Regions from separate parts of the Kocuria sp. WRN011 genome, predicted to be linked through region 3. Evidence: predicted binding sites of a transcription regulator. Region 3 holds the regulator's gene; each other region holds the start of a gene.
What was found. The regulator LexA, encoded in region 3, represses DNA repair genes until DNA is damaged. The targets are predictions, from matches to a motif close to TCGAACANNTGTTCGA.
Positions count from the first base shown of each region.

Region 1: the regulator LexA is predicted to act here: its motif matches at 1,285-1,300, upstream of CKW39_RS11010 (DUF6504 family protein).
Region 2: the regulator LexA is predicted to act here: its motif matches at 1,003-1,018, upstream of ruvA (Holliday junction branch migration protein RuvA).

Region 1 covers NZ_NSGI01000007.1:80,395-82,660, reverse strand. Annotated here, with positions in the region: gene CKW39_RS11015 (MFS transporter) at 1-1,099, shown strand, start outside; gene CKW39_RS11010 (DUF6504 family protein) at 1,325-1,690, shown strand; gene CKW39_RS11005 (DNA polymerase III subunit alpha) at 1,722-2,266, shown strand, end outside.
Region 2 covers NZ_NSGI01000006.1:261,420-263,685, reverse strand. Annotated here, with positions in the region: gene CKW39_RS10435 (YebC/PmpR family DNA-binding transcriptional regulator) at 1-170, shown strand, start outside; gene ruvC (crossover junction endodeoxyribonuclease RuvC) at 178-849, shown strand; gene ruvA (Holliday junction branch migration protein RuvA) at 1,058-1,702, shown strand; gene ruvB (Holliday junction branch migration DNA helicase RuvB) at 1,702-2,266, shown strand, end outside.
Region 3 covers NZ_NSGI01000002.1:32,340-34,605, reverse strand. Annotated here, with positions in the region: gene CKW39_RS02960 (ATP-dependent DNA helicase) at 1-507, shown strand, start outside; gene lexA (transcriptional repressor LexA) at 672-1,421, opposite strand; gene CKW39_RS02950 (LysM peptidoglycan-binding domain-containing protein) at 1,729-2,088, shown strand; gene CKW39_RS02945 (histidinol-phosphate transaminase) at 2,126-2,266, shown strand, end outside.

The DNA.
Region 1 (2,266 bases), on a different contig from region 3:
GCGCCCGCTGGGTGGTGTGCTGGTCGGTCACCTGGGGGACCGCTACGGTCGCCGCCCGGCCATGTTGCTCACCGTGATTCTGATGGGCGTGGCCACGGTGGGCATCGGCCTGTTGCCCACCTACGCCGCGATCGGCGTGGCCGCCCCGGTGTTCCTGGTGCTGCTGCGTCTGCTGCAGGGCATGGGGGCCGGTGCCGAGTTGGCCGGGGCCATGACCCTGGTTGCGGAGTTCGCCCCGCCGCGGCGTCGTGGACTGATGACGTCGCTCGTGCTCGCCGCGCCCCCGGCCGGCATTGTGCTGGCCACCGGCGCGTTTCTGTGGGCGGCGTCTCTGGGTGATCAGGTGCTGTTGGATTGGGCGTGGCGCTTGCCGTTCCTGGCCTCGGCGGTGCTGTTCGCCCTGGCCATCTTCATCCGCGTCAAGCTTGAGGAGAGCCCCGAATACCTGGCCGCGCTCCACGCCGCCAAAGAGCGTGGGGAACGCCGCAGGGTGCCCGTGGTGGCCCTGGTGCGTGAGCACTGGCGCGCGGTGGTCGTGGGGTTCTTCGCGATTACCGGACACAACGCGCTCAACTACATCCTGGCTGTGTTCTCCTTGTCCTTCATGACCTCACCGGCCGTGGGCATGGATCGGGGATCGGCGTTGACCGCGGTGATCATCGGTTCCGTGTGCGGCGTGCTTGCGACCCCGCTGGGTGGCTTGGCCGCCGACCGGTTCGGTGCCCATAAGGTGTTGGCCTTCGGCTCGCTGCTGGGTGCGGTGGGTGCGTTCCCGCTGTTCTCGGTGCTGTCCTCGGGCAGCGCGATGGCTGCGACCGCCGCCATTTCCGTGGGTTACGGCGTGGTCATTGCCTGCACCTCGGGTTCGCAGGGCGCCTACCTGGCGGGCCTGTTCCCCGCCGCCGAACGCTTCAGCGGCATCGCCCTGGCCCGTGAGGCCAACGGTGCCATCGTGGCGGGATTCACCCCGCTCATCGCGGCCACCCTGATCACCGCCGCCGGCGGACAGACCTGGGCCGCAGCACTCTTCCTCATGGCGTGCTGCGTGATCTCGGTGGTGGGCGTGCTGCTGGGCAAGCCGGGCCGCTACACCTCATAACCACGCTCCTTCACAGTCACGACCTCGCGGTCGGCACTTCACAGTCACGACGACGTCGCTCGGTCCCCTTGGCCGGGCGACGTGCCCGTTTCCGGGTTCTTCCGGTGCTGCCCCGGGGGCCTTCCCGGGTCATCCCGTGGCGGGCCGCTTATGCGTGTCAGCGACCCTTGGCACTCTCACAGTACTCGAATAAAGTTTCGAATACACCGGGAGAGTGATCGAGTCATGACGGTACTGACTGCGGTAGAACACACGGACCTCACGTGGAGCGAGACGCACGATGCGGTGCGGATCGATGAGGGGTGGGGGCAACCCTGCGAGGTGCACTGCGATGAGTCGGGTGCCCCGTGCGAGTTGGTGTTCCGGGGCAGACTTCACCGCATTACGGCCCCACCGCAGCGCTGGTACGAACGTCGCCGCTGGTGGCAGCTGGAAGAGCGAGTTCCGCGGGAAAGCGGGCAGTCCGTGGTGGACCGGCAGCACTGGCGTGTCCAGGCGGCGCAACGCGGGGCCGTGATACCTCGCACTCTGGAATTGGTGCGCCACGAGATCACCGGCCAATGGTGGCTCGTGGCTGACCAGGCGGTTTGACATTGATCGAACAAACTTTCGAATATGAGGTATGCATTTCCCTCATTTGCGCGTGGCTTCCGCTTACAGCGCGCACTACGGTGTGGCTCGCCCCCACGAGCTCGCGCAGGTGGCGGCGTCCTACGGGGCGCAGGTCCTGGCGTGCACCGACAGGGACGGGTTGTACGGGGTGGTCAAGCACGTGCTGGCCTGTCAGCAGCACGGTGTGGCTCCCGTGCTGGGAGTGGACCTGGCGTTGTTGGGTCCGGTGGCGGCGTCGGCGGGGAAACACACTCGCGCCGCCGCCGGCCGGCAAGGCCAGCACGGTCGACACGGGCGCAGCACGGTGCCGCCGGCTCGGGTGATCGGGCGCGTGGTGGTGTTGGCCACCGGGGGTAACGGGGGAGCCGGGTACGCGGCGCTGTGCCGGCTGGTGTCCGCGGCCCATCGGAACCACGATCATCATGCAGCCCGCCCCATCGGGTTGACCCGGGACCAGATCGCCCGCCACGTGCATCGCGCGGCGGCCGGGGGAACTCCCGGACTGGTGGTGCTCGTGGGCCCGGATTCGGACGTGGGATCGCTGTTGGCCCGGCG
Region 2 (2,266 bases), on a different contig from region 3:
ACGACGATCCCCAGTTCCGCCCCACCATGAAGGTGGACCTGGATGCCGAAGGCGCCAAGAAGTTCCTCAAGCTTGCGGACGCCGTCGAAGAACTCGACGACGTACAGAACGTCTACTCGAACGCGAACATCCCCGAATCCGTGCTGGCGGAACTCGAGGACGAGGACTGAGCACTCCGTGGCACACAGTTCTGACGGCGGACCGGCCCCGGGACAGCGCATTCTTGCGGTGGACCCGGGGCTGACCCGTTGTGGCTTCGCGGTCGTGGACATGGCTGCCAATCGCACCGGAATGTTCGTGCACGTGGAGGTCAACGGCACCAAGGCACACGAGGCCCTCGAACACCGTGTGCTGGCCATCATGGACGCGGCCGAGACACTCATGGACCGGTTCTCACCGGACGTCGTGGCGGTAGAGCGCGTGTTCGCCCAGAACAATGCGCCCACTGTGGTGGGAACCGCCCAAGCGACCGGCGTGGTCATTGCGGCGGCCGCACGGCGGCAGATCCCGGTCGCGTGGCACACCCCGTCCGAGGTCAAGGCCGCGGTCACGGGAGACGGTGGCGCGGACAAGGAGTCCGTCAACCGCATGGTGGTCCGGATCCTGCGGCTGGACGCACCACCGCGCCCCGCCGACGCCGCCGACGCCCTCGCCTTGGCCGTGTGCCACGGCTGGCGCGGCGGCATGTCGGGCATGAACGCGGCGGCCAAGACCTCTACACACTCTGGTTCTCAGCCCTCATCCGTGCGAGCCTCCGGGCTCACTCCCGCGCAGCAGGCGTGGAAACAAGCCGAAGCGGCCTCTCGTCAACCGAAGGCTCCCAGGGCCGTCCGACTGCCGCGCCGTTGAACCTGGCGGTTCCACGGTTGGCGCAGAGCGTTTGAGTGATGACACGGCCCGTTCGGCCAGTGACACCGCCCGGTCGACCGCTGCGCGCCGTCCATGGGAGGGTGCGCGCTGTGCATGTCCGGGGGAGTTGTTAGAGTGATGCCGTGTTGCAGTTCGTATACGTGTTCGAATCTATGGCGGGGTCACCCCGCGTGACGGGAGCCGCCCAGTGATTGCATCGGTGACCGGTGAGGTGCGCTTCGTGGGTGCCACCCAGGCGGTGGTCGAAGTCTCGGGATTCGGGATCGAGGTCCAGGCCAGCCCGCATACCCTGGCGGGTCTGCGCACGGGATCCACGGTGCACCTTCACACTGCCTACATTGCCCGCAAGGACGAGGCCCCCTTGCTGTTCGGCTTCGCAGGGGCGGACGAGAAGGAAGTCTTCACCGTGATGCTCGGTGTCTCCGGCGTGGGACCGCGCACCGCTTTGGCCGCGGTCTCCGTGCTCGGACCGGACGAGACCCGGCGCGCCATTGCCACCGGAGACGACAAGGCCTTCACCGCCGTGCCGGGAATCGGCCCCAAATCCGCCCGTCGCATCGTGCTGGAACTGGCCGACAAGCTCGTGCTTCCGGAACCCAAGGAGAGTCCGGCCGCGCAGCCGCAGATGCAGGTGTGGCGCGAACAGGTCATGGACGCGCTCACGGGTCTGGGATGGAGCGAAAAGGACGCCACCCGTGGCATCGACGACGCCCTGGAGACTCAACCGGAGCTTGCGGATTCCGGCAACGTGGCAGAGGTCCTGCGCGCCGTGTTGTCCTGGCTGGGTACGGCCAAGGGCACGAGTCACGCGCGTAGCCGAGGACGGTCCTGATGGCATTCGAAGAACGCGGTTCTGTGCAGGGGGAGCAACGACTGGTCGGCGCCGAGGGCGATCTGGACGATCAGCAGCTCGAAGCGAGTCTGCGCCCGGGTACCCTCGACGATTTCGTGGGGCAGAAGCGGGTGCGTGCTCAGCTCTCACTCGTCCTGGAAGCCTCCAAACTGCGCGGACGCACCGCGGACCACGTGCTGCTTTCGGGCCCTCCCGGCCTGGGTAAGACCACGCTGGCCATGATCATTGCCCAGGAACTTGACGTACCCCTGCGGATCTCGTCCGGTCCTGCGATTCAACACGCCGGTGACCTGGCGGCCATTCTGTCCTCGTTGACCCATGGTGAAGTGCTGTTCCTGGACGAGATCCACCGCATGTCCCGCCCGGCCGAGGAAATGCTCTACATGGCCATGGAGGACTTCCGCGTGGACATCGTGGTCGGCAAGGGTGCCGGTGCCACGTCCATCCCGCTGGACCTACCTCCCTTCACCCTGGTGGGTGCCACCACGCGCGCGGGCCTGTTGCCCGGACCGCTGCGTGATCGCTTCGGCTTCACCGGCCACC
Region 3 (2,266 bases):
CTGTTCTCGTCCCGCCGCGCAGCGGAAGAGGCAACCGAGAAACTGCGCGAACTGATCGACACTGAAATCCTCTGCCAGGGGGAGGCATCCCTGCCGTCGCTGGTGAAGGACTTCACGGACGACCCCACCGCCAGTCTTTTCGGCACCATGAGCCTGTGGCAGGGCGTGGACGTGCCCGGGAATTCGTGTCGCTTGGTGGTCATCGACCGCATTCCGTTCCCGCGGCCTGATGATCCCCTGGGGACCGCCCGGACCAGGGCCACCGAACGTGCCGGTGGTAACGGCTTCATGGCCGTGTCCGCGACCCACGCCGCGGTGAAGCTCGCCCAGGGTGCGGGACGCCTGATCCGTTCCAGCAACGACCGCGGTGTGGTTGCCGTGCTCGATTCGCGATTGGCGACGGCGCGATACGGAACCTTCCTAACCAAGTCACTGCCGCCGTTGTGGCCCACCGCGGACAAGTCCAAGGTGCTGGGCGCACTGAAACGGCTCAGCAGCTCGCAGTAGTTCCGCAGCAGCATGGGGAGATGACGTTCAGACACGGGCGGAACGTGATCCTGCAGTCGCTGGGAGCCGTTTCCTTTTGGTGAACCCCCGAACGGAAACCGGCCCGGTAGGTGAATTCACCTACGGGCCGGTTCTTTCATGGTGAGTGGCTAATGGAGGATCCGTCAGAGGGACCGGAAAACCGATACAACCTTGCCCATCACCGTGGCGTGATCGCCCAGGATGGGCTCGTACTGGGTGTTCTGCGGCAGTAGCCAGGTGTGACCGTCACGCTGGCGGAAGGTCTTGACCGTAGCCTCGTCATCGAGCAGGGCCGCCACGATGTCACCGTTGAGCGCGGTGTTCTGCTGGCGCACCACGACCCAGTCACCGTCACAGATAGCGGCGTCGATCATCGAATCACCGGACACCTTGAGCATGAACAGGTCACCGTGACCGACGAACTCGCGCGGAAGTGAGAACACGTCTTCGACCGACTGCTCTGCCGTAATGGGGCCACCGGCCGCGATTCGTCCGACCAGGGGCACCGAAGCCATGGAGTCATCCGGGCTGGTGGTGGGCAACTGCGTGACGTTGTGCAGTGTGCCGTCCGAAGCCTTCGGAGACTGCTCGGCCGGTTCTGGCTCGCCCAGTTCCCGAGCCAGTTCGGCCTCCGAGAGCGGGCGCAGAACTTCCATGGCCCGAGGGCGCCGAGGGTCTCGGCGGATATAGCCAAGCTTCTCGAGCTGGCCCAATTGGTGGGTCACGCTCGATAGCGAGGCGAGGCCCACAATATCGCCGATTTCACGCATCGACGGGGGATAACCGCGCTCACCGATGGCTTGCTGCACCGCCCCCAGGATGGTTCCCTGACGCGCGGTCAATGGCCGCTGGGGTCGCGGGGACTCCGAACCGGAGGGGGAAGGTGTGCTCACGAGTTGGGGTCCTTTCACCGTTTTCCGACCGCGGGGTCAACCGCGACGTACTCCGTACCCGTCGAGTTCAATCCTGCCGCTTATGCGTGTCAGTGACGTTCGGTCAACTAGTACGGACGTTGCTTCAAGACTAGTGCGCCAAGAGTGAGGACTCAAACACATGTTCGATTTTTCTCTCGACAAGGTTCGTACACCCGTGCTAGAACTTAACGCAGATATTCGAAAACGTGTTCTAACGCCGGGGAAAGGGTTCGAACACCCTGCCGCTTCATCCCGCGGTCACCGGAAAGTTCACCAGGAGGTTGCCATGACCACACATATCTTGCCCACCAGCGCCCAGAGCTTCACTCGCGCGCCCAAGCTCAACCTGACCCGTCGCGGACGGTTCGTCTTCATCGGGCTGCCGCTCATTACGGGTGCCGCCGCACTCCTGGTGGTCGCGGTCATCTTCCTGCTTCCCTCCACCGTTCAGGCCAATACCGATCCCGTGGGTGAACCGGTAACCCACTCCGTGACCGTCCAGTCCGATCAGTCCCTGTGGGAGATCGCTTACGCGGCGGACCCGCAGCGCGACACCCGTGAGGTCATGGACGACATTGTGGAGCTCAACGGACTGGCATCCTCGGAACTGTCCGCCGGTCAGCTGCTGGAGATCCCCGCACGCTGAATCGTGTGAAGGCCTGCTCGGCGCTTAAGCTAGGGGAGTGAGCCAAAATCTCGATCGCCTAGAAGCCCTGCCCCTCCGTGAGAACCTGCGGGGCATGTCCCCGTACGGCGCACCCCAACTAGATGTTGCGGTTGCCTTGAACACGAACGAGAACACACACCCCGTTCCCCAGCCCGTG